Regions from separate parts of the Chryseobacillus diguaensis genome, predicted to be linked through region 2. Evidence: riboswitches for the same ligand, from Rfam matches in the RefSeq annotation. Region 2 holds a riboswitch; each other region holds the start of a gene.
The links. A riboswitch is a leader RNA that binds a small molecule or an ion and turns the genes downstream of it on or off. The one in region 2 is predicted to bind cyclic di-GMP.
Positions count from the first base shown of each region.

Region 1: it holds a riboswitch for cyclic di-GMP, as region 2 does, so the genes downstream of both, ACOT8F_RS08445 (hypothetical protein) here and ACOT8F_RS15320 (hypothetical protein) in region 2, are expected to answer to the same signal.
Region 3: it holds a riboswitch for cyclic di-GMP, as region 2 does, so the genes downstream of both, ACOT8F_RS14485 (anti-repressor SinI family protein) here and ACOT8F_RS15320 (hypothetical protein) in region 2, are expected to answer to the same signal.

Region 1 covers NZ_JBMKNV010000004.1:226,524-236,304, forward strand. Annotated here, with positions in the region: gene ACOT8F_RS08430 (ligand-binding sensor domain-containing protein) at 1-1,127, opposite strand, end outside; gene ACOT8F_RS08435 (hypothetical protein) at 1,739-1,969, shown strand; gene ACOT8F_RS08440 (nuclease-related domain-containing protein) at 1,982-2,698, shown strand; gene ACOT8F_RS08445 (hypothetical protein) at 2,738-3,148, opposite strand; cyclic di-GMP riboswitch class I at 3,406-3,488, opposite strand; gene ACOT8F_RS08450 (protease inhibitor I9 family protein) at 3,657-3,971, shown strand; gene ACOT8F_RS08455 (S8 family peptidase) at 3,955-5,001, shown strand; gene ACOT8F_RS08460 (TM2 domain-containing protein) at 5,148-5,360, shown strand; partial or broken gene ACOT8F_RS20960 (IS110 family transposase) at 5,498-5,695, opposite strand; gene ACOT8F_RS08465 (MFS transporter) at 5,839-7,128, opposite strand; gene ACOT8F_RS08470 (thiolase family protein) at 7,302-8,492, opposite strand; gene ACOT8F_RS08475 (acyl CoA:acetate/3-ketoacid CoA transferase) at 8,539-9,781, opposite strand, start outside.
Region 2 covers NZ_JBMKNV010000010.1:74,835-84,615, reverse strand. Annotated here, with positions in the region: gene ACOT8F_RS15360 (branched-chain amino acid ABC transporter permease) at 1-451, opposite strand, end outside; gene ACOT8F_RS15355 (ABC transporter substrate-binding protein) at 688-1,854, opposite strand; gene ACOT8F_RS15350 (hypothetical protein) at 2,199-2,444, shown strand; gene ACOT8F_RS15345 (sensor histidine kinase) at 2,447-4,252, opposite strand; gene ACOT8F_RS15340 (BMP family ABC transporter substrate-binding protein) at 4,272-5,270, opposite strand; gene modA (molybdate ABC transporter substrate-binding protein) at 5,662-6,435, shown strand; gene modB (molybdate ABC transporter permease subunit) at 6,440-7,099, shown strand; gene ACOT8F_RS15325 (GGDEF domain-containing protein) at 7,258-7,656, opposite strand; gene ACOT8F_RS15320 (hypothetical protein) at 7,838-8,176, opposite strand; cyclic di-GMP riboswitch class I at 8,281-8,365, opposite strand; gene ACOT8F_RS15315 (hypothetical protein) at 8,546-8,740, opposite strand; gene nagE (N-acetylglucosamine-specific PTS transporter subunit IIBC) at 8,875-9,781, opposite strand, start outside.
Region 3 covers NZ_JBMKNV010000009.1:65,924-75,704, reverse strand. Annotated here, with positions in the region: gene comGC (competence type IV pilus major pilin ComGC) at 1-248, shown strand, start outside; gene comGD (competence type IV pilus minor pilin ComGD) at 229-678, shown strand; gene ACOT8F_RS14535 (hypothetical protein) at 662-988, shown strand; gene comGF (competence type IV pilus minor pilin ComGF) at 930-1,427, shown strand; gene comGG (competence type IV pilus minor pilin ComGG) at 1,417-1,791, shown strand; gene ACOT8F_RS14520 (shikimate kinase) at 1,820-2,323, shown strand; gene ACOT8F_RS14515 (YqzE family protein) at 2,372-2,554, shown strand; gene ACOT8F_RS14510 (sugar phosphate isomerase/epimerase family protein) at 3,659-4,468, shown strand; gene ACOT8F_RS14505 (levoglucosan dehydrogenase) at 4,542-5,711, shown strand; gene ACOT8F_RS14500 (MFS transporter) at 5,890-7,188, shown strand; gene ACOT8F_RS14495 (DUF5658 family protein) at 7,362-7,661, shown strand; gene ACOT8F_RS14490 (helix-turn-helix domain-containing protein) at 7,695-8,033, opposite strand; gene ACOT8F_RS14485 (anti-repressor SinI family protein) at 8,109-8,264, opposite strand; cyclic di-GMP riboswitch class I at 8,292-8,384, opposite strand; gene ACOT8F_RS14480 (YqhG family protein) at 8,648-9,442, opposite strand; gene ACOT8F_RS14475 (DEAD/DEAH box helicase) at 9,456-9,781, opposite strand, start outside.

The sequences.
Region 1 (9,781 bases), on a different contig from region 2:
TAAACGCCAAGCTTTCCTGCGATAAAACCGGAGGAATAAATGCTGCCGTTTACTCCATTGCCGACACGGTAAATCTCAACAGACTGTGACGGCAATTTTAAATCTCTGCCCGTGAAACGGTTCTGCAAAATATTATAATTGTAGAACCTTCCTCCATTGCCCGCCAGCCCTACAACGGAAGGCTGACCGTTAATGCTCACAATATCCATAGACACGGCGCTTGCTCCGTAAAAATTAGACTCAACTTGATTAGAAGTGCCAGTTCGATAGTCAAATTGATAAAGCCTGCTGTTATACCCATAAAAAACGGAGTCCTGGTTCCAGACATTCGAGATGCCCCTTGAATCAGCATTCAGCGTATAATCCAATTTGCCTGATTCTGTATCAATATCAAGAAGAATTGGTTTTCCTTCTATTTTTGCGAAAAGCTTGCCTCCCGTAAGATCGAGATCATATACGGAAGCATATTTTTTATACTCGTCAGGTAAAATATCGGTTTTAACACCTGTATTCAAATCCCATTTAATGAGAGAAGCAGGAGAACCGACTCCTACATAAAGAACATTTTTCTCCTCATCATAGACCACACTTCTTGCATATTGTTTACCAGGCACAACCTGTCCGAGGGATTTAAAGTCATTGGTTTTTTCATCATATGTAAATACGCGTCCTCCATAAGATGTAACACCAAATAAACGATTGTTCTTTGTGTCGTACGTCATATCCCAAATCGTTGAATCGTTGTTTTCTGTAGCTTTACCGATATCCTTTATTTCTTTGCTTTCAGGATTATAGTGGTAGACATGTTCATTAGGTGTGGAGCCGATCCAAACAGTATGATCAGGTGCGATCTCAATAGACCAGGCAGCTTTTGCCCCTTCTAATTCCTTCATATCGAGTATTTGCTGTGATTGAAGATCCATGACGACAAGTTTAGCTGGTTCTCCCTGAAGCAAGGCATAATAAATCGGCTGTCCATAAGCATTAACGCCGGCTTTTCCCTTAATAACATTTACATATTGAACCTGGGGTCCAAGATTCTCAAAGGGTCCCTCTTGAGCAAGGGCAGGATAGGATAGAACAAAGCCGAGGACAATAGCTGCAAGAAGTACACGAAGAAATTTCAAAATAAATAGCCTCCAAAACCTTTATATATTGTATATTCTACCAAAGTATATAATTTATGTCATAAGTATCAGGAAAAAAGTTGAAATAAATTGCCGAAACCTGACATTTTAGATCTACTGTAATATTTACCAAAGAACGTAAAAATGGAACGGCTTTGCCTTTAAAAAGAAAAACCTTCCATAATTGATGGAAGGTTCTCTCTATTTGATTTGAAAGGGGAAAACATTTTTTGAAATATTTTGTGTTAGCTGCTAACTTCATAATAGACCATCTATCACAAAATATCTCGGGTCTTTCGAACTAATATTAACATAAATTATTCCTTTTTTGTTAAAAAACTTTTAACTTTTTAAAAAATATTTGTCAATAGGCGTCAAAATTCGACACAACTTCTTATGGACCCAATTTGTGGTAAAATTGATTCGGATGGCACACTTAGGAGGTGGGATTTTTTGAATTGGCGTTTGGATAGATTATTGCGGTTTTCGGATAGATTTTTGTAATATTTGGATAGATTTTCACAGTTTTTAGATAGATTCTCCCCTTATATGGATAGATTTTCCTCATTTTTAAATAGATTCCTTCAAAATTCTCAATTAGGAGTGATTCTTTGATCATTAAACCTCGAAATATACCCCTGCACATTCAACAACTGGAGGCATTATTAAGACGATTGCCTGAATCCCATCCGAAACGCTCTTTCATTCAAGAAGATTACCTGAAAAATATGGCCGGTTACCGAGGAGAACAGTCTGTTGATTATTATTTCACATATCTGGACAAGGATAAATACTATATTTTGCATGATCTCCGCTTGTCAGATGATACGCATTTCTTTTAAATCGATACACTGATTCTTTCTCCATCCAACTTCTTTATCATTGAAGTAAAAAACATATCGGGGAAATTATATTTTGACGGTGATTTTCATCAGCTGATTCGAAAAACCGGAGAAAAAGAAGAAGCATTTCCGGACCCCCTCCTTCAAATTAAACGGCAGCAATCCCATCTGGTCAATTGGTTCATAAACCGCAAATTCCCTCTCCCTCCAATTCAAACTCTTGTTGTTATCAGCAATCCCTCAACGATTATAGAAAACCATCAAAAAAACTCCTATCTTAAGAAAAAAGTTTGCCAAGCAGCAAACGTGCTAAACAAAATAGATGATCTAGAAAAACAAAACAAATCGGAGTTATTCACTAAAAAAGAATTGCTAAAGATTTCAAAAAGATTGGTAAAAGAATACACACCTCTTTCGAGAAACCTTCTTGAACTATATAAAATAGATCCAACTGAGATAAGGAAGGGTGTCCACTGTCCCTCTTGCTATCAGCTTCCTATGGTGAGGCAACGAGGGCACTGGTTTTGTTCTAACTGTATCTCCCAATCAAAAGATGCCTATATCAACTCAGTTAAGGATTATTTCCTCCTCATCAAACCTTTCATTACAAACGGAGAATTCCGAACATTCCTTACCCTTCCATCAATCTCGCTTGCCACCAAATTATTATCCTCAATGAACCTGCCTGCCTCAGGATCAACGAGAGATCGTGTTTACCACATGCAATAAATAAGAAAGCCATTCCGATTAATTGGAATGGCCTTCTTTCTATTTATTAAGATTTTTTATTTGTTTTACGACAACTTCCTGAAGATACTCTGCTTTTTTAGAAAGCACTTTGAAGTCCAACTGTTTAGCAGCTTTTTTCTCCAATGCTTGTATTTCTTTTTTCACAGCTTGAATTTGCTTGTTTATTTCTTTTAGTTTTGCAATAGTCACCTGAGTATCTGTTGCATTGACTGTTTCTGACTTAGTTGATACTGACAAGGACTCTTGAGGATTAGCTGGAAGAGATGATTGGTCATCAGCACTAGGTGTTTCCTGCTCAGCAGGAGTAACCGGTGTCACTTGGTCATCTGTTCCCTTTGCATCACCAGTATTTGCTTGATCTGCTGGTGGCTGGGCAGGCTGTTCCGGTTTATATTCCTTATGACGAGAGTCCTTCATAATCGTTTTCAATTCTTTCTCTATGCCGCTTAACTTTTTATTGAGATCAGCGGCCTTCTTTTTCAGTTCTTGAATTTCTGATTTAGTGAGCTTTTTTGGGTGTCCTTTTTTCGCAGAGTTTTACATTTTGACCACTTTTACTGTTTTGACGTGTTTAGCCTCTTTAGCTTGAACATTACTCATCGGAGAGAGTACAACGATTGCTGAAAGTGAAGCAGCTAAAACCTTTTTGAACATTACCAATTCCTCCTAGAAAATATTTTATAGGTAATGGCAGCTGGCTGGCATAGTCATTACATTAGCCCCTATAGCTTTGTGTCAGCTGGTTTCCCAGCCTTTACCCTGGTTCAAATTATACATTGATTTCCAAAAGAGTATATATTTTTTTGGTTCTTTTTACACATTTATATATTTTTTTACATTTAATTAATAGTCACAATCTATAATTTTCAACAAAACGTGCCGATATTACTAGTGAATTCAAAAACTATTTTACTATTTATATAAGGAGAGAGGATGCATGAGAAAGAAAAATATGCTCTTGGTAAGCTCGATTCTTTCAATTGGTCTCGTTTTGGGAGGCATCCCCCATCAAAATCAGGCAAGTGCAAAAAGCATTCAGAAAAAGGAAGTACTTGTAGTCTATAAAAATGCGAAGGGAAAGCAGGATGCTATCAAAAGCAGCGAGAAGATCAAGCATCAGTTTAAAGCTCTTCCTGCAGTATCCGTAACAGCTGATACTGCCAATATTCAAAAGCTTGAAAATAATCCAGATATCGCTTCTGTAGAAACGAAATATTGTGTTTCACACAGCGGCTTTGAAAAAGTCATATAATACGAAAGCTGTGTCAAAGGAAGAATCATGGTGGGATACGAAAGCAGTCAATGCTCCCCTCATTTGGAATAAAGGATATACCGGCAAAGGAACGAAGGTAGCAGTAATCGATTCGGGAATCGGACCGCATTCCGATCTTAATGTAGCTGGCGGGATTTCAACTGTCGATTACACGACATCCTATAAAGATGATAACGGGCACGGAACACATGTTGCAGGAATTATTGCTGCCAGGCATAATGGCATCGGAACCGTGGGAGTCGCACCTGACGCCGAGCTTTATGCCGTAAAAGCCATGGATCAGGATGGCAATGGAACACTTGAAAGCATTTTAAAGGGCATTGACTGGGCAATTCAAAATCATATGAACATCATTAATATGAGCTTTGGAACAAAAGACGACTCGAAGCTTCTTCATGAAGCAGTTGACAGTGCCTTCAAAAAAGGAATTTTGGTTGTTGCGGCTGCCGGTAATGAAGGAAATGCCGCTGGAACAGGTAATACAATGGACTACCCTGCATTATATGACAGTGTTATTGCTGTTTCAGCTGTTGACCAGAAATATACGAGAGGTAGCTTTTCCTCGACAGGAAGCAAGGTAGAATTTGCCGCTCCAGGAGTTGATATTCCAAGTACTTACTTAAACAATCAATATGCTTATTTAAGCGGTACTTCTATGGCAACACCGCATATTACCGGTATGCTTGCCGTGTTGAAACAGCATTATCCATTAAAAACGAATGCAGAACTGCGCCAGCTGCTGCAAAGCTACACAACAGATTTAGGCACTGCAGGAAGAGATTCCATATATGGATATGGATTTGCCCGGTTTAGCCAGGAATTATCGGCCCCACCTGTAAGTCAAAAGCCATTAAGTAAACTAGATCTCGCTAAGAAATTAACATCAATAGCGGAAAATACTCTTTCTAAAACAGACATAAACGCAGCCCAGCAGGCAGTGAATCAGTTACCTCGGGGATATGACAAAAATGCTATGCAATATAAATTGAATGTTCTTAAGTACTTTTAGGATTAACGAGAGAATAAGCAGGTACCGTTAAATGAAACCCTCCATGACCCGTACATGGAGGGTTTTGCTTTGTAAATAAACCGATATGTTTAACAGCTATTCATAAAGGAAATCTATCTATATAAAAATCAGATTGAGGTGGAGATATGAAAAGCAAATTAATAGCAGGAGCGCTTGGAATTATAGCCGGAGGGTTAGGACTCCATAAATTCTATCTGGGCAAACCCGGCAAAGGTATTCTTTATCTTTTATTTTGCTGGACCGGAATTCCAGAGATTATCGGATTTATTGAAGGGATTTTTTATCTTATTAGCAGTAAGGAAAAATTCGACAGCAAATATAACCATGCAATAGCTTAAGCTAAAAAGAGCCATGACAATACCTTAATTGTCATGGCTCTTTCTAGTTAACTACTATTTTAAGTTTATTTCGTTTGATGCATTTATACTAATTTATTCTTTCTTTACTAATATCTACTTTTAAGTTAATTTATGGTTTATAAAATGAAAGCCTCTTTACGTTTTAGAATGTAATAAATCCAATGGAGTAGTTTATTCATACAAGCTACCATTACAACCTTATGTGGCTTACCCTCATCCTTTTTCTTTTGATAGTACTCTATTAATTTTATGTTTCGTGATTTCCTTAAACCACATAACACTGCACTATATAGTGCCTGGCGTAGCTTACTGGATGAATTTAAAAATATCTTATCTCCTTATAAATACTGAAGTTTTTGACTAGGTGGGCATATGTCGTATTTTTAAAGATTTAAAGGAGACTTTTTTATTACTCTATCTCACAAGATTTTTCACATACAATTATAATGGGCATCTGTTATTTTGCAACTTGATCTACTACAACCTCATTATTCTTACTCTTATCATTGTTTTTTAAGAAGAATGCATATCCAATTGTTCCGATAGCAGCGATGATTCCTGCGATAACCAATGCTAGTGCAAAGTTGTGGAGGCGGTCAGCCAAATAACCTGTTAAGATTGGTGCAATCCACCCTGAGATATTCCCGACAAAATTTTGCAAACCTGATAACGTACCAATTGAACTTTTAGGTGCAATGTCTGCAAGCACCGCCCATACATTACTATTTGCGAGCATCATTCCACCCATAGCAATTGAGATTAACGTTAAAGCAAGAGGAATACTGTTTGTAAATGCTGCCGGAATAATAACCGTGCAAAGCATAGTCCCTATTGTCAAGACAAACCTTCTTGAATTAATAGAACTCCAGCCTCTCTTTATTAAATAATCAGATAATCTTCCACCTACTATTGCACCTATTGCAGCCACTACCCAAGGTAGAACTGAATTAAATCCAGCCTTAAGTAGCGTCATATGCTTTGCCACGACTAAGTAAGTCGGTAACCAAGTAAGTATTAAAAACAGTAAATAGTCCTGTGCAAACAGTCCAAATAATAATACCCAAACATTACTCTGCTTTAAAAATTGGTACCACTTAACATCAGACTGACCTTGAACCTCTTCCTGATGTTGTCCTGATCTGATATATTCTATTTCTTCTTTTGAAGCTTTGCTTTCTTCCGGTTTATCTTTGAAATAATATAACCAAGCAATAGTCCATAGTAGCCCTAGCGCACCAGTAACAATGAAAGAAATCTTCCAGCCGAAAGTTTCGATTACCCAAGCAACTACAGGGGTCATAAGACCTGCACCTACCGCCATACCCATTGAGGAAAGTCCGTTTGCAAATCCTCTTTCACTAGACGGTAACCAATCAGCCATGATTCTTGTATTAGTTGGGAAGGCAGGTGATTCTCCTATTCCCATAAGAACACGCATTCCAATCAAAGCACCAAAAGAACGGGTAACAGCAATAGCTGCCTGGAAAAGTGACCACCAGATAACCGCAATTGTATAGGTTAAACGGGCACCGAGTTTATCAACAATGGCTCCTGACGGAATTTGCATCAACGTATATGACCAGAAGAAAGCTGAACTCAATACCCCAAATTGGACATTTGATAAGTGTAAATCACCCATCATAGTCGGACCAGCTACCCCCATGTTAGAACGGTCCAAATAGTTAATTGCAGTTGCTAAAAAGACTAAAGTAAATACACCCCATCTTACATTACTTCTTTTCTTCAACCCCTTCACCCCTTTAAAAAATGAACAACTTCCCTTACGTGCCTACCTTAGCCGTTGTAAATTTCACCATAACATGTGAAGCTAAACGTTTCGCTAGATCCTGAAAAATTACCCTTTATTACTTCATACTAAATTTTCTACACCCCATCTGTTATTACACAGGTTAATAACTATTAGTTGCATCTTTCAAATAGTGTAGAAATTCCCTGTCCGCCCCCAATACACATGGTAACAATGCCTTTATCTAAATGGGCTCGTTCCATTTCATACATCATCTTAACCGTTAGAATTGTTCCTGTTGCTCCTACTGGATGACCTAGGCTTATAGCACCTCCATTAACATTAACTTTGTTGGAATCAATTTTTAAATCTCTGACTACTGCATAAGCCTGTGAAGCAAATGCTTCATTAATTTCAAAAATGTCAATTTCATCTAGATCAAAATTTAGTTTTTTTGCTAATTTTTCAGTAGATAACTTGGGAGCATACCCCATAACCTCTGGGCTGTTTCCGGCTACAGCATATCCTATTATTTTTAGGATAGGTTTGATTCCTAACTCTTCAGCTTTTTCTTTTGACATCATAACTACTGCTGCTGCTCCATCATTAATTCCTGAAGAATTTGCAGCTGTGACAGATCCTCCTTCTTTAAAAGCAGGTTTCATTTTTCCTAATTTTTCTATTGTTATTCCTTCTCTTGGATGTTCATCTGTATCAAAAATTGTTATATTCCCTTTTCTATCTTTTAATTCAATTGGAACAATTTCTTCTTTGAACTTCCCATTCCTAATTGCCTTTAGTGCTTTCTCTTGGCTTTCAACAGAGAATTGATCCTGTTCTACCCTTGAAACATCGTATCGTTCTGCAACATTTTCAGCTGTGAGACCATTATGGAATGGTCCGCCTGGCCAAGTCAAAATCGTTAATAGCCCATCTTCTAATACTCCATTCCCCATTTTATAACCAAAACGGGAACCTTTATCATAATAAGGTAATTGGGACATATTTTCTGTTCCGCATGCTACCACAATATCTGCGTTTCCAGTTTGTATCTCGAGCATTCCGTCAACTATTGATTGCATTCCAGATCCGCATTGTCTGTTAACTGAATAAGCTGTTGTTTCCTCTGGTAATTCGGATTTTAATGATATCATTCTACCAATAAAACCATTTTCTGCAATTTGACCCACATTTCCCACAATAAGTTCATCAACATTCTCGGGTTTAATTCCTGCTCTATTTACAGCTTCTTTTACTGCATATGCAGCAAGGTCAATTGCATGCACATCCTTTAAGCTTCCACCGAACTTTCCTATCGCCGTTCTCGCCCCTGAAACAATGACTACTTCCTTTAGTTTGCTCATTTTCAAATCCTCCTGACTTTAATGCAAATATAGTTTTCTATTATCTTTAAAGAGTAATCATTTTATATCGTGAGTTTTTACGCCCGATGGCTTCTTTAAGACCGGAAGCGCCATTTAAGAACAGTGCGGTATCCATTATTTTTAAATCTTCGTTAATGATTGGCTTGAAATCCATCATATCTAAAACATCTCTTTGTAAATTAATTCCCGGAGCAATTTCGATTAACATAACGCCTTCTTTTACTAATTTAAAGACGGCTCTTTCGGTGACAAAAAAAACATCCTGTCCTTTTTCTCTTGCTAATTTTCCATTAAAGGAGATCTGGGAAACTTTCGAAACCATTTTCTTAATCGAGCCTTCTTTATGGATATTCACTCTATTATTCTCAAGTGTTACTTTTGCACCGCCCGTACTGAATGTTGCACAAAATACTACTTTTTTTGCATTTTGGGTAATATCAATAAATCCTCCTGCACCAGTACATAATGGTCCCATTTTGGTAGCATTGACATTACCTTCTCCATCCAGTTCGCCAGCTCCCATAAATGTAACATCGACTCCGGCGCCATTATAATAATCCATCTGTTCATCATGCGATAGCATAGCGTATATATTTTGGCCAATTCCAAAATCAACTCCGCCGGCTTGGATTCCACCATAAATGCCGGATTCAACCGTAATCATAAAGTCATTAGAGACGCCTTCCTCATTAGCAATATTACCTATTACATCATTCGGTATCCCAGTTCCTAAATTAATAACGTCACCTTTATTTATTTCAAACATTGCTCTTCTGCCAATGAATTTTCGGATTGTTAGGTCCAATGGTTTTATCGATGTTTGCGGAACTCTTAAGCTCCCAGAATAGGATGGATCAAAGTACCAGGAAGATGTTTGCCTATGATCTTCTATAGGGTTTTCACAAACAACAATCGCATCAACGAACACACCTGGAACAACAACATTTTTAGGGTTAATTGACCCGGTTTCAGCTAATCGTTTTACTTGCACCACGACCCTACCGCCAAATCTCTTTGTAGCAAGTACGGCTGGTAAAACCTCCAGTTTCATAGCTTCTTCTTCCATTGAAATATTACCCATCTCATCAGCAGTCGTGCCTCGTATTATACAAACATCTAAAGGAATTTTTTTGTAAAACAAATATTCTTCATTGTCATATACCATAACTTCTGAGAGATCTTCTAATTCTTTCGTTCTCTCATTCATTTTTCCACCCTCAACTCGGGGATCAACAAATGTACCTAAACCCACTTTGCTCATCTTTCCT
Region 2 (9,781 bases):
ATCCAAGAGAAACAGCAAGAATCAGCACAGACTGGCTGTTAATAGTGATGCTGCCAAAATGAAGCTCTGTTGAAGGAAGAACATTTCCAGGATAAGCTTCAGGCTGTGCCCCCCTTACATAAATGGTTCCATATTCTATAAAGAGCGAGACGCCAATCGCTGTGATCAGCGCCGCAATTCTAGTAGCATTTCTCAAAGGCTTGTACGCAATCCGCTCAATTAAAACTCCGAAAAGGGCACAAATCGCCATTGAAATAATCAAAGCCGGGAAAAATCCCAAATGCAAAATGGAGATGGAGTAAAAGCCAGCAAAAGCTCCAACCATGAACACATCTCCGTGGGCAAAATTGATCAGCTTCACTATGCCGTAAACCATTGTATATCCGAGGGCTATAAGGGCATATATGCTGCCGAGAGATATTCCGTTAACAAGCTGTTGAATAAGTTCCATATAAGCACCCTCCTGTATTCACCATTGTAAAAAGCTTTTTTCGCAAAGATTGCTGCTATTCGTACGGGTTTAGAACATGCTTGAAGATACACTTTGCGGCTTCTTTTCTTAAAATTCGCTAATGACGATTTGCTCAAAATTTATTTAGTTAGATGAACAAAGCAACAAAGTTTAAGAAAAGAGCCCTGTAAAAGATGGAATGGGGGGACATGCCCCCCCATCCGCTACATTGCTATTTAAGGATTTACTTTTGAGTTAAATACCTGTTTGCCGTCTTTGTATTCGAGGATACTGGCTGATTTAACCGGGTCATGGTTTTTATCAAGCGTCAATTTTCCTGATATTAGCTGAAGTTCTTTTGTCGCAGCAAGAGCTTCTTTAATTTTCGCCGGGTCACTGGATCCTGCACGTTTCACAGCGTCTGCCAAGAAGTAAGCTGTATCATAGCCAAGGGCAGCAAATGCATCTGGAGATTTGTCTTTGTATTTCGCCTTGAAGGCTTTAACAAAGTCCTGGATTTTCGGATCAGTATCACCTGATGAGTAATGATTTGTAATGTATGTGTTGTTAAGCGGTGCAGCTCCTGCAATTTCCGTCAGCTTCGGTGAATCCCATCCATCTCCGCCCATGATAGGTACATTTAAGCCTATTTCGCGGGCCTGTTTCACGATCAAACCAACTTCTTCATAATAGCCAGGAAGGAAAATAAATTCAGGATTCTGGGATTTGATTCGTGTCAGTGTTGCATGGAAATCTGTGTCCTTTGCGACATAGGCTTCTTCTGAAACAATAGAACCGCCATTTTTCGTAAAGGAATCTTTAAACGCGCTTGCCAGACCCTTTGCGTAGTCACTGGCATTGTCAATTAGTACTGCGGCGTTTTTCACCTTCAATGTTTTAGAAGCGAAGTTCGCTGCTACTGTTCCTTGGAATGGATCGATAAAGCATGTACGGAAAACATAGTCATTTACTTTTCCGTCTTTTACCGTTACGGCAGGATTCGTTCCTGTAGGAGTAATTATTGGAATTTTGTTATCCTGTGCCACCTGTACTTGAGCAAGAGTATCCGTACTCGTTGCAGCTCCGATAATCGCTGCCACCTTATCCTGGCTCGCAAGCTTCAATGCTCCGCTTGTTGCTTCTGCAGCATCTGACTTATTGTCTACCTTAACGAGCTCAAACTTTTTGCCGTCAATTCCCTTTTTGTTGATTTCATCGAGAGCAAGGTTAAGCCCCTCTGAAATGGACTGTCCGTAGGAAGCTACTCCTCCTGAAAGTTCAAGGTCGGCACCAATCTTAATCGTATTTTCGCCCGACCCCGATGTAGCACTGCTGCACCCGGCTGCAAGACTCGCTGCAACCGTTAAAGATAACAACATACCAGCCACTTTTCTCTTTTTCATTTTTTCTTCCCCCCGATAATTTTTATAAGGTTCATGCAAGACGTTCATCCTTTCCTATGAAACAGTCTCCTTTCTTTTGGCAGCGCCATTTATTTGAATAAAAATAATATTCTGAAAATATTGTAACCAATTCCCGTCTATTAGTCTAGCTAATTCGTAGGACTTTTATGAATAATATTACAATAATAGAATTGTAAGGAAGTTTTCAAGGGTTGGTTTCTATAAATTTTATTCCTGTTTTTGTTTTATATTTCCTATAAACAAGATTTTGGCAGGTTTTTTGAAAGGCATTGGCGTTTAAATTGGGAGTTTTTGAATAATTTGTGTTGGTTATGAGAGAAAGAGTGAATCTTTATGAACGGGTTTGTGAGGTTTATTTGCGGGTTCCCGTTGGAACAAAGTCCATGTATGTCGGAAAGCAAAACGCCGGTGAAGTATGGTACGACATGACAGGCAACAGAACGGATAACGTCAGTATTGATGCAAATGTCTATGGCCAATTTTCAGAAACGGCAGCTCTGTTTCTGTTTATGTGCAAAAGTATAAATAAAAGACTGCAACATTTGCAGTCTCTTTTTTTAATAAGGTAAAATCAAGTCTCCCCAAACTTCCTCTCTTTCGGCAAAGGCAGAGAGATTAAAAAGGTTGTCCCGCTTGATGAAGTTGAAAGCAGTTTGATGCTGCCATTATGATTTACAATAATTCTCTGGACAATTGTCAGCCCGAGCCCTGTACCGTTTTCTTTCGAGGTAGCAAAGGGTTCGAACATGGACTTTTGAATGGCTAAAGATATGCCAGGTCCATTATCTCTTACATAGATTTGATAGCTGCTGTCTTCTATTTCTGAATAAAAGGAAATCTTCCCTTTTTCATGAATAGACTCAATACTGTTACGGATCAGGTTATGAAACACTTGCTTAATCTGCTTCGCATCTACTAATAACGGGATTCGTTCTAGTTCAACGATAAACCGCATTTCTTCTGTGTTATGACTCCTGATAATCAGTGGCAATATTTCCTGGATAATATCCTCGAGATAATGTTCCTTTAGTATTGGAGCTCCCGGTTTTGCCTGTAAAAGCATATCTTCAATAATGACATTGATCCTCTCGATTTCCTTCATCAGCAGAGGCATATGGTATTTTTCATTTTCTTCCGATGTAAATGATGCGCTCATAAGAGACATAAATCCATGAATAACGGCTAAAGGATTTCTTATTTCATGTGCTGCTCCTGCAGCTATTTCTCCAACAAGAGCAAGCTTTTCTGACTGATGCATCCTTTTTTCCATTTCTTCTGTTTCGGTGATATCAATAAAATAAAAGATTCTCCCGATAACATTCAGCTTATCATCAACGAGCTGTGACTGTGAAACTAGAAGCACCATGTTTCTTGCAGCTGACTGGAACGGTACTTTTTTATTCTGGCAGATTTCACTTGAAAAAAGCAGCTCCCAAAAGGGGTTATTCACCTGCTTTTTCTTTATCATATCGCTAAGATTCTGAGCATTGGTATGTAACAGCTTTTCTGCAGATGTGTTCAAGATGTAGTCTTCTGTTTCGTTATGATAAATAATAATGCCTACAGGCAGGGAATTAAGAATTTGTTCCCTGTAATTTTTATCGGCAATGATCCTTTGAAACGATTCATTCAGTCTCAAAGACATTTTATTAATCGAATTCGTCAAATGCTTCAATTCAAGCTGCTGGATTTCCGGTATGGTGAGGCCATATTGGCCGCCAGCAATCTTGTTTACTTTTTTCACCATTTTTTCAATTGGCTGTGTGAGATTGGCACTGATCCGGTAGGAAGCATATATGGAGAAAATAAGTGCTGCAAACGTTAACAGGAGAAGAAGCCATAAAGACTTTCTGATAATGGGCGGAATTTTGTCTGCTTCATTTTGCAGCGAAGTAAACGTATTGCTTCTTTCCAAAGAAATATCCTTCTGAACGTTTTTTAGCTGAGGAAGGTATTCATCCTGTATAAATCTTCTGGCAGCCTCTTCATCACCATATTTAATGAGTCCTCGAACATTGTTTTTGATTTGAAAGTCCAGTAAATTCATCTTGGAATTTAGTCTGCCAAGAGAATCCGGAAGCTGCGGCATTCCGCTTTCATCAATTTCACTAACCAAGTAATCTTTCATAAATTGCATACTGTCACCGGAAGAAATGTAGGTCTCTGCCAAGTAATTTTTCATATTTAATTCTTCCGTCCAATGCGAAAACCATATGACTTCGGGAATTTTGCGATTTTTCATCTGGCTGCTTACATCACTGACCTGCGCAATGGAATGAACAAGAATGAGGGAAAAGATGCTCAGTAAAAAGGTATTCAGCAGGAGAACTGAAAGAATCTTGCTGCGAAACGATATGGTGCGAACGGCTTTAAACATGCTGCATCACCCGCTAACTTCAAAAAGATAATTTACCTTGTTTGTATTTCTTCAGTTCCTTATTAATATAACGTTTCTCAGCTTCGCTGAACATAGGGCCAAATGGCGCCAACCCATATACCCCGTCTTTTTCTTTCAAAATGACCTCCCCTGAGGGAATCCCCTTTTGACTATAGAAATCTTTCATGATGGCCACATATATTTGAGGGATATTGTTAACCACACTTGTCAAAACTGTCTGTTTTCCCATGTAAGATTGGTCATCAAGATATCCAACCACATAAATTCCATGGTGCTTTGCGTATTCGATTACCTCTCTGTTGTATCCATTCCCTTTGGAATAAACCACATCAACACCCTGGTTTTTCAGTTCTTTTAGAAGGGAAACAGCTTTTTTGCCATCATCTCTGCTATTGACTACTTTATAATAAAACTGGATATTCGGTTTATAATGATTAAGCCCTTTTTCAAACTCCGGGTTTTTCGCACGGCTGTCGGAAGAGTCAATTAATCCAACTTTATTGCTTTTGGTTTTCAAGCTGGAAGCAAGAGCAGCAAAATACTCAACGTCACCCTGGTCATAAATATAAACGGTTTGATTTGGATATTGTGCCGTTCCATGCACTGTTATAAAGCGCACCTTTGGATAGGCTGGAGCAAGCTTTGTAAAAACTCCCGAAAATTCACCTCCATGGCCTATAAGAATGTTATATCCCTTCTCAATATCCCTTTTCACCGTATTTTGCATTTTTTCTTCTGTATCCAGTTTGCTGTCAAGGTGAGCTTTTATCGAAAATTGCTCTTCTATGTTAATCTTTCCTTTATAAGCCAGGCTTCCCCAGCTTTGATCAGCCACTTCATCCGAGGTTAAAATAGCCACTTTGTTCCTTATTTCCTTAGGGCTATTTTTCAAATTATTCATGATGTTTTGTGTCAGAAAAATAATGGTGATCAGCAATGCAGCTACTATTATAAATGTAGTGATTAAAATGATTCGCAGCTGTCTCGATTGTTGCATACTAAATTCTCCTTTATCATATCATTTCTATTTATATTATACATGACAAAAGAACTATATAAATAATATCGAAAATATGCTTATATACCCAAAACATAATTATATTTCCCTGATTCTTTTGTACCGAAACCTATACTTTTTTTAAATTGACTACAATGGCAAAAAAACAGCGTTTGCTTGAGCAAACAAGGCTTTACCCACCCATTTTCGTTATTATATCAGAAATACTTGTATCGCTTGTCAACATTTTCCGTGATTTTTCCCAAAAGGGATTATGAAGAAGGTTTTCTGCCAGTACACTATGCTTTCAGCTGCAGCTTGACCAATCGGAAGGAACTTTCGGTATAATGAAATCGAAAACAATTAATCTGTATAGGAAAGGATCATTAAAATGAAGAAGCTATTTTTAGCATTAATTCCGATCGCTCTTCTTGCACTCGCAGGCTGCAATAATGGACAGGCAAGCAACCCGCACCAAAAGATTGAGCTGACCATATCAGCAGCAGCCAGTCTGCAGGATGCTCTAAAAGAGATGAAACAGGAGTTTGAAAAAGAACATCCTGATATTAATCTTCTTTACAACTTTGGAGCCTCGGGTACTCTTCAGCAGCAAATATCCCAGGGGGCTCCTGCAGACTTATTTTTGTCCGCCGCGGAAGATAAAATGGACAGGCTCGTCCAAGAAGGATACATAGAAAATAAAAACAGAAAGGACATAGCCGGGAATGAGGTGGTGCTCGTCGTTCCTAAAAATGAAACAGCCATCCGTTCATTTGAAGACTTGAAAAAGGCAAAGAACCTCTCTATTGGAACTCCAAATTCTGTACCGGCAGGCAAATACGGAAAAGAAACATTGGAGCACATGAACCTTTGGAACGAATTGCAGCAGAAAGTAGTATACGCAAAAGATGTTCGCCAGGTTCTCGCCTATGTGGAATCTGGAAGTGTTGATGCAGGACTTGTTTATAAAACAGATGCCCTTACCTCAAAGAAAGTAACGATTGTTGAAGAGGCAGCACCTGCTTCTCACTCACCCATTGTCTATCCGGCTGGAATGGTCAAAAACAGCAAACATCCTAAGGAAGCACTGTTATTCTATGAGTTTCTTCAAAAAGATTCAGCTCAAAAAGTGCTGAAAAAGTATGGTTTTAATGAAGTGAGGTAATGTTATGGATGCCTTTTGGCCGCCTGTCATTTTATCCCTGCAAATTGCTGTGGCAGCAGGGCTGGTAGTATTTGCTGCGGGTCTTATTTTTGGAAGATGGATGGCGGGCAAAAAATTCAAAGGGAAAATTCTGCTTGAAACGTTTTTTCTCCTGCCGCTCGTACTTCCGCCGACCGTTGTCGGTTTCCTGTTAATAGTTCTTTTAGGGCGCAATAGCGCTGCAGGGAAAGTCATTGAATGGGTATTCGGGCAGCCAGTCGTGTTTACTTGGTGGGCCGCAGTACTTGCCTCCGCTGCAGTGGCTTTTCCACTGATGTACCAATCGGCAAAAGCGGGATTTGAGTCGATTGACAGTGATATTGAGGATGCTGCCCTTGTAGACGGAGCAGGCAAATTTCATTTACTTGTCTTTATTTCCATACCGCTTGCTCTTAAACCACTCCTTGCGGGGGCTATTCTCAGCTTTGCCAGAGCACTAGGAGAATTTGGGGCAACTATCATGTTTGCCGGCAATATTCCCGGTAAGACACAAACAGCTTCAACGGCGATTTATTTAGCTTTTGATGAAGGGAACATGAACCTCGCCTGGATGTGGACAGGGTGTCTTGTTGGCATATCGTTTTTTATGCTTGCCATTCTTCAATTGCTGATGAGGAAAGGGTAAAAAAGGCCCAAGCGCCTTGAACAGCCCCGTCATGCACTTCAGATCGGGCTAGGCGCTGGAGCTGGATTCAGTGCGCAAACTGAGTTAAGAATTGAAATAAATTCAGGTAACAAAAAAAGATTGAAGAATCTTGAAACTGTCTCAGGATTCTTTCAATCCTATTTTTTGCTATTTTTGTGCGTATACATCTTTTTATCTGCTTCTCTGAACAAGCTGTCCATACAACCGATCGAACGCAGACTTGCAGCACTTCCTACTGATAAGCATAGGTTCGTCCCATTTTCTTGGTTACTCGCTTCCAAACGTTCAAAAATGTTTCGAATTAAGCCCTCAGTATCTTTCTCCGTAAAAGCTTCTCCGATCAAAACGAACTCATCGCCGCCAATTCTTGAAATGGTCAACCGATCACTGGCAAAGCTATTTAAGATCGCTGCTGTCTGCTTAATCAGTGCATCACCTTTTGCATGTCCCAATGTGTCATTCCATTTTTTTAACTCATCCAAATCCAGCACAATGATTGAAACTGGAAGGTCTATTTGCTTGTCGTACTTTTCCATCTGCTCCCCTGTTATAAGCCCCTGTAAGACCATCACGGTAAATACGCTGCATGAGGTTTTTTTCTAATTCTTTTCGGTTATTAATATTTCGGATAATTCCGTGCAAAGCTTTTAATTGACCATTTTCATATACAGGACTAGTGTATTCCTCAAACCATTTATAATTACCTTCATTATCTCTCTATCGCTGAATAATGGGTTTATTAAAATCCATTTTCCCTGATATTTTATTTTGCAAAATACCATAATCGTGAGGATGAATAAGACCAAAGGCTGAATGCGCGTTGTGATAGGCTTCCTTCACCGTCCCTTCTCCCAAAACCAGGTCAAGGGAAGGGCTGATGTATTTATATTTCAGTTCAGGCTCCACCTCACAATAATAAATAATATCTCTGGACTTTTCAGCGAGCTGAAAAATCCGTTCAAAGTCTTCAAATCTCCTCTTTTGCCTTTTATAAATCATGCGATTGACGATCATAGTGACAAGAATCCCTAACAGTATCCCGATGATTAACTTCATCTCTTATCCTCGCAGTTTTTTAAGGTTCACAATTCCAGCGAAGTGGCTTTCACTCAAATAAAAAGAGCCAATCTTCACCGATTAGCCTGTCTAAATGTGCTTATACCGGTAGCTGGCTGGCATGATCCTTCGACTTTAGCCCCTTTAGCTTTGCGTCTCCGTTTTTCAACGGATTTGCCTTTTTCAATTGTCATTTTTTTCAATTATATAACAGACTCCCTTATAGATCAATAGGCCTATTTTTAAAATATTTAATAGTTCTTTTTAACCTAAATACCCGCAACTTTAAAATGATAAACACAGAATGATCTCATATGATTAGCCAAATGAGAATAGTTCTTCGCCTTTAGAAGAACCGGCCTCTTCAGATCAGTCCTTTTCTTTACCCTTGATTCTTTTGCAGTTAAGTTCTGTCACAATGTATTTGGCGAGTAACGGACGGTAATAGGTTTCAATAGCTTTCGTGCCCCGTTTTGTTCCTAGCTGTTCGTTCAGTCTGAAATGAGTAAGAACTTCATCACAGTAATGGATTTGAATGCCTTTCGTTAAAAAGCAGTGCTGCATTTCATAATCCAGGTAAAAATGAAATGGGTCCCCGCCATCACTAATAGACCAAATAAAAGCAGGAAACCAAAACGGTTTCCTGCTCTGAATGGAGCTATATGGATAACAAAGCAATAAAGTTTAAGAAAGAGCCTTTAAGATTGATTCCGTATGCTGATGATTTCATCTGCCACAAATTGAACAGAAGTTCCAACGATTACTTGAATGCTCTGCGGCCCAACGATGTTAATACCCGGGACACCTGTTGATTTAATCTTTTGCTGATCAACGGCATTCATATCCTTCACTTCGATTCTTAAACGGGTCACACAGTTGTCAACAGACGTTACGTTTTCATCTCCGCCCAAACCTTCGTAGATTTTAGCGGCCATGGCCGAAAATTGCTTATTTTTATTAGTAAGGCTGGCAGCTGCTATTTCTTTGCCCGCCATAATTCCCTCGCCTTTTTCAATGGTTTCGTCTTCTCTTCCCGGTGTCATCAAGTTGAATTTTGCAATCATGAACCTGAAAATAGAGTAGTAGATCACTGCAAACACAAGACCTTGGATCAGCAGCATGTAAGGCATGTTTGCTAATGGCAGCTTTGAGCTTAAAACAAAGTCAATCAGTCCTGCGCTAAAACCAAAGCCTGCTGTCCAGTGAAACAAAGCAGCAATGGCAAGAGAAAGACCTGTAAGAACGGCATGAACGAGAAATAGTGCCGGTGCGACAAACATAAAAGCAAACTCAATCGGTTCTGTTACTCCTGTGAAAAAGGCAGCAACTCCTGCTGCAAGCATTAAGGAAGCGACTTCTTTTTTTCGATGCGTTTTAGCTGTATGATACATGGCTAGCGCTGCAGCCGGCAAACCGAACATCATTACTGGGAAGAAGCCAGCCTGATACATTCCTGTAACACCCTTTGTCCCTTTGCCTGACCAGAAATTCCCGATATCATTGATTCCTGCAACATCAAACCAGAATACCGCATTTAAGGCATGGTGAAGTCCAAGCGGGATAAGCAGCCGGTTGAAGAAGCCATACAGGCCAGCTCCGACAAAG
Region 3 (9,781 bases), on a different contig from region 2:
TCACAATCTTGCTCCTAATCACGATTCCGAATATTGCTAAGCACAATGCTAATATCCAGTCCAAGGGCTGTGAAGGTCTGAAGGATATGATTCAGGCTCAAAGCTCAGCCTATGAAATGAAGGAAGGCAAAAAAGCAACGATCTCAGATTTAGAAACCGAAAAATATATCAATACAAATAAATGTCCTAACGGAACCACTCTGAATCTGGACAGTGAAGGGGCAGTTGTTGAGGAAGCAGCGGAGTGAAGAGGGCTTCACTTTAATTGAAAGTTTGCTTGTGCTGACCATTTTTATGCTTTTATCAATCACGGCAATAGTGAACGTAAAACCTGTCCAAGAGCATTTTATCATCACTCAATTTTTTGAACAATTTGAGAAAGATATTCTTTTTGCTCAGCAGCATGCGATTACAGAGCATACCCGCTTTTATTTTGTTTACAGCCACAATGCCAAATCCTACAGCATCCGTAAATCAGGTACCGTTGTTAATAAAATCATTTCAAGAAACTTCGATTCATCCATTACAATAAGCAATCTAACCCTCCCAAATACCTTTTCTTTTGATTCACAAGGAAATATTTCAGATAGCGGCTCCCTTCTTGTAGAATATTTAACTCACAAATACCTCGTTAAATTCTATTTAGGGAAGGGAAGATTTCATGTGGAAAAACTCTAAAGGATTTTCACTGCTGGAATGCATCACTGCATTTTCAATATGGATGTTAACTGCAGCCATACTGCTACCTTCCATGATGTATATTACTCTAGAAAGGCATAACAATGCGAAGGAAATTACAGCAATTAAACTTTTAAGCGGATACCTAAATGAATCTATGTATGAAAATCGATCGATCCCAATTGGCAGCCGCAGTATTAAAGGAGAAAAATATACTATTATATTGGAGGAGGTTCCAGATCAGGAAGCTTGTGTTCAATGGGAGGAAAAACCTTACAGGGCCAGAAAATCATGCTTGCCTCTTCCTTGAAGAAAGAGGATATACCCTTTTGAATATGCTTTTTTCATTAGCAATATTTTTAATCATTATTTCTTCTATGCTGACTCTCTTATCTTTCCTAAAAAACACTTCAGAACAGCCGAACGACCTTCGTCCATTTGAATGGGAGCTTTTTTCCGAACAAGTCTCTTATGAAATCAAACAATCCAGTCAATTTCAAGTGACTTCAGAAGGATTGATGTACACTAATCCTCAGAATCAGAGGGTTACCGTTAGCCGGTACAATGACTTGATAAGGAGACAAATTGGAGGAAAAGGACATGAAGTTTTACTGCAGCAGGTGAAATCCTTTAATGCTGTTGTTGAAGAGAGCGGGGTTACTCTTTCCATTGTAAGTGCTGCAGGAAAGCAATATGAATTAAAAACATACCTCTACCAGGAATTTAAGGGAGAAAATCATGAAAAATAATAGAGGATCGATTTTTCCTTTCACTGTCATGATCATTTTGCTCTTTTTTCTAGTTATCCTGCATGTAACAACTGTAGTTATTTTAGAGAAATCCTTTTATTCAGATACAAAACAATATTACATTCTGGACAGTCTCATTCAGAGAGCTGTTAATCAATCAATGAAAAAGCTGAAATCAGTGCCTGAAGAAACAAGCTATCAGGAGACAATGAAAGAGGGGGAAGTTGCCTACAAGATCATCAATGATAAAGAAGGTTTCTTTAAAGTGGAAATCAGCTGTGAAACTCATGAAAAAAAGAAAAAACAGTCTTCATACTTGTTTGATGCAAAGAAAGGTCTTATCACATCATGGACTGAATGGTAAACTAAACAGATATATGTTTGATGATGGAGTGATCAGCTTGAAGACCATATTTATTACAGGTTTTATGGGAGCAGGAAAAACAACAATCGGTAAAGAACTTGGTAAAAAGCTTGGAGTAACCGTTGTGGATACAGACCACTTAATTGAAGGAAAATCCGGTATGCCTGTGAAAGAGATTTTTAGAACTTATGGAGAAAAGCATTTTAGGGAGCTGGAAACCAATATCCTGAAAGAAATCCCTCTTGTTAATACAATTGTCACCACTGGGGGAGGCCTGATCCTTTCCGAAGAAAATCGGAATTATATGCTTGAAAAGGGAGACCTTATTTTTCTCTACTGCGACATTGATGAGCTTTACGCAAGACTTCAGAATGATACCGATCGGCCATTGATTCAAGAAAAAACAAAAGGGGAAATTAACGAGCTTTATCAATCCAGAATTCCATTTTACGAGCAATGTTCTCTAAAAATTAATACAACCCGTAAGACCTTGCATGAAACTGCAGAAGAGATCGCAGCCTGGTTAAAATAGGAATGAAGCGGACATACTGATGATAAAACCCCAAAGGGTGTGAATCATTTGTCTACTAATGACTATGTTAAATACTTAACTCAGCAGGTCGTAAAATATATGGATACCCCGAAAGAAGAACGGAAGCAGCAAAAAAGAAAAAGAAAAGATGAAAAATCCCCGCTCATGAGCAAATGGTTTGGTGTCTTGCCGTTTGGATTCATTTTGTTATTTAAAAATCGAAGGAAGTAAGTTTGAAACCTCTGGAAGCCTCCAGGGGTTTTTTATTTATGGCTGTTGCCTTATTTTAAATAAAAAGGGTGAATGATGGCGATAAAGCGAGAAAAAGAGCCATTCAGTAAAAGAATTGGCAAATTACTTTTATCCCTTTTCTGTGAAGCCTTTGCTAAAAGCAGCAGCAGGTGCTGCTTGCATGCTGTACTCCTATGTGCTGGTGCTGCATTTTTATTGGATTTACAAAGCGTTCGTTTAAAGGAGAGATCAATTTGTATAAAAAGCTTTGTGTCAGATGTGCACAGTCTTCTTATAGCAGCAGCCCTGAGGGAGAATGGATTTGTCCTGTTTGCAGAAATGACTTGGCAAAGGTCAAACCCGTCTTAGCCAACTGCAGAACAAATTATTCTGTACTGCTGAAAGGATATAAGACAGCAAAAAAATTACACTTATAATCGTGGAAGAAGGGGAGGAAATAGGGCCTCTTCTTATTTGATAAAACTTGCATACAATATACGAAGTGAAACCAGATTATTTCTCCATCCGTGTAATAAAAAGTATGAGGATCAGACCATCGTTAGTTGTTTTGTTGTGGAAACAATAAAACTTAAAACTTCAACCATTACATGCCGAATAGAATCATAACTAAAAAAATGATAGTCCACAAAATCAACATATTTCTTAAATAATTTCCTTTTTTCTCTCTAATCCAGCAATATTCGCCATTTATCCTTGTTCTCATATTGCTTAAAAAGGGTGCAGGATTAAGTGATAAAAAGGAGAATCGGTTCCTATTTCAGCAATATTTGATTCACACGAAAGAAAAATTTAAAAAATTATTTAAAAGAGTTGAAATTTAAAATGTAATCGATTACACTGTAATTGTAGGTTAAAGATATAGAAAATTTGTTCTATTAACAATTTTTTTGTTTTGAATTGAAATCGATTACATTACTATATTTTTAATAGAATTCACCGAAAGAAAAAGCAACTATTAATGTAATCGATTACAAAGACAGTTCGGTGTTTCCAGGAAAAAAGAATGTCAATTTTTCTGCGAGGAAATACTGCACAAGGCATTATGTACTTACCAACATGATTTGGAAACGGGGGAGAAAAAACATGAAATTTGGATATCAAACCAATACATGGGGCGGGGTCGTAGGGCATCCGGCAGGAGTAACTTCAGTTAAAGACCTTTATTATCTGGCCAACGGCTCAACAGAAGAGGCGATAAAAGAGATCTCGGAAGCGGGATATAATGGATTTGAATTATTTGATGGTAATTTAATGCAATTTAAGGATAGAAAAGAAGATTTTAAGAACTTGCTTAAGCAATATTCAATAGAGTTTATTGGTGTTTATACCGGCGGCAATTTTATTTACCCCGACATCTTAGAAGAGGAATTACAAAAAATTGAGGATGTTTCAGCTCTTGCTTCAGAACTGGGTGCACGGCATTTAGTCATTGGCGGCGGGGCAGTCCGTAGTAATGGCATTCTAGAAAGCGATTACAGTGACTTGGCTAAGGCTCTTGATAAAGTGGCCGCTATCGCAGAAAAGTATCAGCTTATACCAAGCTACCATCCGCACTTGGGAACAAACGTTGAAGCTCCTGATCAGCTGGACAAGCTCATGGCCCTGACAAATATTAATCTTTGTCCGGATACAGCTCATATTGAAGCAGGGGGCGGTGATCCGGTAGTAGTGATCAGGAAGTTTGCGGATCGAATCAAATATGTTCACTTTAAAGATTATGCGAATGGAGAATTTTTGCCCTTAGGCGAAGGGCACCAAAAGTTCGATGAAATGGTGAAGCTGTTAAACGGCATTCATTATGATGATTGGATTACGGTGGAATTGGATAGCTATGCCGATCCCAAAAAAGGTGCAGAAATAAGCCGTAAGTTTTTATCAAATTTTGAGAAATAATGCATGATGACTTTTTTGAAAGCCTTTTAAAAGCAGTTAGGAAAAATACTTATTTAATAGGAGGAAAACATAAATGAAAAAATTAAACGTAGGTATGATCGGCGGAGGATTCATGGGAAAGGCCCATTCACTTGCATATTCAGCAATGCCAATGTTCTTTTGGCCGGCTCCGGCTATCCCGCACCGCCACACAGTAGTGGATGTCAAAGAAGAGTTGGCCAAAGATGCAGCCTTAAGATTAGGGTTTGAACACTATTCTACCGATTGGAGAGCGGTAGTAAACGATCCGGAAATCGATGTTATTGATATTGTGACACCAAACAATACACATGCTGAAATTGCAATTGCTGCGGCAAAAGCAGGCAAGCATATTATCTCCGAAAAGCCTTTGGCGCTAGGTGCTGAAGAGGCCAAGACTATGTTAGAGGCTGTTCAAGCTGCCGGGGTAACCCATGCGGTTGCTTTCAATTACAGAAGAACTCCGGCTGTTGCCCTTGCCAAGAAGTATATTGAAGAAGGAAGAATCGGTAAAATCCTAAGTTTTCGCGGAACGTATCTGCAAGACTGGTCCGCTGACCCAAACTCTCCTTTATCATGGCGTTTCCAAAAGAAAATCGCCGGTTCAGGTGCTTTAGGTGATATAGGAACACATGTTGTTGACTATGCACGTTATCTGGTTGGCGAAATTACAGATGTTAATGCCATTACAAAAACCTGGATTCCAGAACGCCCAATCCAAACTGGCGGGATTGACAAGCTTGGTACAGTGAAAAGCAGTGACGCGAATATTCCGAAAGAAACAGTCGATGTAGATGATGAGTTCATTACAATGGTGAAATTTGACAATGGTGCAATTGGAACCATTGAAGCAACCCGTAATGCATGGGGGCGCAATAACTTCCTGACATTTGAAATCCATGGCGAAAAAGGTTCTTTATACTTCAACTATGAACGCCGTGATGAACTGCAAGTTTGCTTCGCTGACGATCCAAGTGATGCGAAGGGCTTCAGAACCGTTTATTCCGGTCCGGCGACTCCGTATGGAGAAGCTTTATGGCCAATCCCTGCTTTAGGTATTGGTTATGGGGAAACAAAAATTATTGAAACCCATGATTTCTTTAAAGCGATTTCAGAAGGTACACAATTTTCACCAAACTTCCAGGACGGATACCGTATCGAGCTTATTGCTGATGCGATTCTTGAATCAGCGGAAAAAGAAGCTTGGATCAACATTCCAAAGTAATAGGGAAAAGGGTAAAGGCTGCTGCCCCTAAGCAGCGGCCTTTATAAAAGAACTTTCGCCGATTTGGAACAAGCTATGCGGCGTTACAAAGTCAACATCCGCTGTTCCAGATTATTGATATTAGAATAAGAAACCCTGCAGGTGCCATGAGTAAAAATATGATTTCGAGGTGATAAAAATGAATGCGATTCCAAAACAGGAACCTAAGGGAGGCCTTCCGGCTAAAATGGTCTGGGGCTTTGTCGCAATCCTTATCTTTATGGCTGGGGACGGATTAGAACATGCCTGGCTGTCTCCTTATTTAATTGAACAGGGATTGACTGTTCAACAGGCAGCAACTCTTTTTACAGCGTATGGTGCTGTTCTGGCGGTCGCTGCCTATTTTTCAGGAGTGCTTACTGAAATATGGGGACCAAGAAAGGTTATGGTTATCGGGATGATAACCTGGCTGGCCGGCCAAATCCTTTTCATTGAACTGGGTTTAAAACCGCATAATTTTGCTGCGATGCTGCCAACTTATGCACTTCGCGGAATTGGCTATCCTTTCTTTTGTTATTCTTTTTTAGTTTGGGTAACCTATCGAAGCCCTCAACGCATTATGGCTACAGCAGTAGGCCTTTTCTGGGCTGCATGGAGCGGCGGGCTTTACGTCGTTGGAAGTTACTTCCCGGCTTTCATGACTGACCGAATTGGGTATATGGGACTCTTGTGGAGTGCTGTTATCTGGGTCCTGGTTGGGGGAATTGCTGGACTTTTAATTGTCGGCAATGATAAAGTCATTGAGAACACGGGCGACGCAAAGGAAAAAATCAAGAGTTTACTTAGCGGATTTACGATCTGCATTGAAAAACCAAAAGTGGCAATAGGCGGACTGGTTCGTATCATCAATTCAGTCGGTGTAGGAGCCCTTCCTATCTTTTTTCCTGTTTATTTGGCTTCCGAGTACAAATATACGACTGCAGAATGGCTTCAAATTTGGGGAACTTTTTGGTTGGCAAACATTGCCTTTAATCTGGTCATCCCATACATCAGTGACAGATGGTTAGGATGGCAGAAAACGATCATGTGGCTTGGCAGCGTTGGCTGTGGTGTCATGATATTGGTATTTTTTTATACACCGCATGTTGTTGGCCATAATTTCTATGTTATGACTCTGGCGGCAATCATCTTTGGAATCGTTCTCTGCGGTTTCGTACCGCTTTCCGCCCTTGTAACTGCTCTAGCACCGGACCAAAAAGGCTCAGCAATGGCGATTGTAAGCTTTGGAGCCGGTATGTCCTACTTCATCGCACCCGCTGTTGTTGGTTTGTTCATCAATAGCATTGGCGCTGAAGGGGTAATTTGGATATTTGCTATGCTATACTTTACCGGTGCTATTTTAATGAGATTTATGAAGCTGCCAGATGAAGTAAAGCAAAAAGAAAGCAAAGATGTTCGTGAACTTGCACCAGCTGAAGCTAAAGTAGTGAACCATTAACACGCATTCTTATTGGAGAGTGCGTTTTTTTGAGGAGATGGGGAAGCAAAATAATACTTATACAATAGGCGGGGTGGGTCCCAGCCTATTGTTTCATTTTACAAGGTTTTCTTTTAGCCAAAAGGGGATATTAAGGTAACAACGAGAGGTTAGTCTGAAGGAGGTGCTGCCATATGAAAAAGGCTTTTCTTTACCTTGCATTGGTGAACATTCTAGATATGTGTGCAACATTGAGCGGGCTAAGGCTTGGCTTTATTCAAGAACTTAATCCGATTATGAATACACTATATGAAGTGAACCCGTTTCTTTTTGTGGCAGTTAAGCTTTTGATTTCATTTATTTTGGTTGGTCTAGTTATCAAAGTTCCTCTTATGATGACTACCTTTTTAAAATGGGTGACATCTGCTGCGTGCATTTTATATACATTAACGCTTGGACTCCATACATTATGGATTTATGATGCAGTAAGGTAAATGGTAAAAGAAAAAACGGCCTCTAGAAGCCGTCTATTTTTTGGATTGATCAAAACGCCATTTATTAAATTCAAGAAATTCTTTAAACTGGTCCTTGGTTACACCAGACTGCATAGCCTCTCTGACGAGTGTAGCCCATTCTGAATCCAGTTGGCTTGAGTAAGTGCTGTCGTCGTCTTCTTCGTTAAGAAGGGTGTTAACAGAGACGCCAAGCACAGAAGAAATTTTGTCCAGGAACTGGACAGAGGGATTAGATTGGAGATTTCGTTCAATAGAGCTTAAATATGACTTTGCGACTCCTGCTCGGTCTGCTAGTTCGGATAATGAAAGATTTTTTTCTTTTCGATATTTGCGAATGCGCTGGCCTATCATATAATCACCTTCCCGTAGATATTATAGCATATAGAGAAGGGGATTTTTCTATAAAAAGAACGAAAATCGACAAAATTATTTCGACAACTCGGGTAGTTTCACACTGTTTTTTGAAAAAGAACTGAGATAATTTCGAATTTCTTCAGAAGTAATTCCCATATCCAAAGCGGATAAGATTAATTCTTTCCACTCCTGGTCCAAAGGTTCTGCATCCCACATATTTTCAGCCATCCCCATTTACCCTCCCAAAATACATAGTCAGGCAGTCCGGCTATCCTGATTGCATCCATATGCAATGGTAGACCCGTGACTTTGCGTCCTTGCTTTTCAGCAAGTTTGCCTTTATCTGAAAGATTAATACCATAAAAATCCATTTTAATACAACTTTTGTCATTTATGTATGTATCAACCTTTGTACTATTAGTATAAATTTGCATTTATAGAAAGTATGCTGAATTGTGTCGACAAAATAAAATTTTACAAAATTAATCAATTTGTCACTATAAAACCTGCTAACGGCTTATGGAACATCACTTTTTTCTAATAAATTTTTGGATAATTAGTCGAAAACGGGAGTTTAAGCCTTATTTGAAAAATCTATCTATCATCCTATTTTAGTGTGCGAATTCAGGACTTAGGTAAAATATCCCGCCATTTTTTATTGAGATTGTAATTTTTGGTTCATATAGATCACGCAAGGCTTCTTTTTCGAGATGATAAGCATCAGGTTTTTCGTCGAGATTCTCGTAAAAGTGATTTAAAAGCATAAGATCTGCATTCCATCTTTGCCTTGCATCATCTGCCCAGCCATGATCTTCTTTTTCGACTTTTTCCTGTATAAAATTGTATATCCGGTTCAGACCGCTTTGCGGACGAATAATCGGGGACATGGTAAAGCAGAGATCAGGAATTTTTGGCGTCAGTTCGAGTCTTTCCAGTTTATCTTGAAATTGCTCTGACATGGCTCCGCTGATTAAGTGAAGTCCGATTGAATATAAAACATCCTTTTTCATATCACATTGGTAGGATACTTGGACATTGACTCCAAGCCATGGGTGCAGAGGAGTGTTTCCGCTGGACGGTTTCGTTTGTTCATATAATCGAATAAATCCGCCCAGCTTTTGATTTGCCTGGAAAATTTGGTGCAGGCGCGGGGAGCCAAAATGAATAAACTCACCCTTAATGCTGCTGTCGGTTTTTTCCTTGTCAGTGATAAGGGTAAGCGGCATTGGGTTCGGTATGCCTCCGGTTTTTTCAAGATAGTGCCAATAAAAAGGCCTGTTCATTAATTCCTTATCCATTTCAATGGTTAATTGTACATTCATGAACCCTGCAGCATTTTCCAGTATTTCACATGAGTTGGCGATAAAAAAACGTTGAAGCAAGCTATGAATTTCCTGCTGTTTCATTCTCTAATCTCTCCTATTCTCTTTGTCCTGCTGCTTTTTTTGTTTGTAATTCTTCTTCTCCAAAAGAGAGGATGGAGGTCAAATTATCCATTTTTATTTTCATTTCTCCTTCTGAGGAAGAATGGAAAAAGATGTCCTGAATGTGATCTTCAAAATTGCCAATTTCGAGCTTAGTTAAAATTTCATCCAGCTCTCCAACTACTTTTTCGAAAAGATTAATTTTTTCATATAGAAGCTTTAGAATATGTTCTTCAACCGTATTTTTTGTGGACATATTATAGATGTGAACATCCCGCTCCTGCCCGAGCCTGTGTATTCTTCCGATTCTTTGTTCAAGCT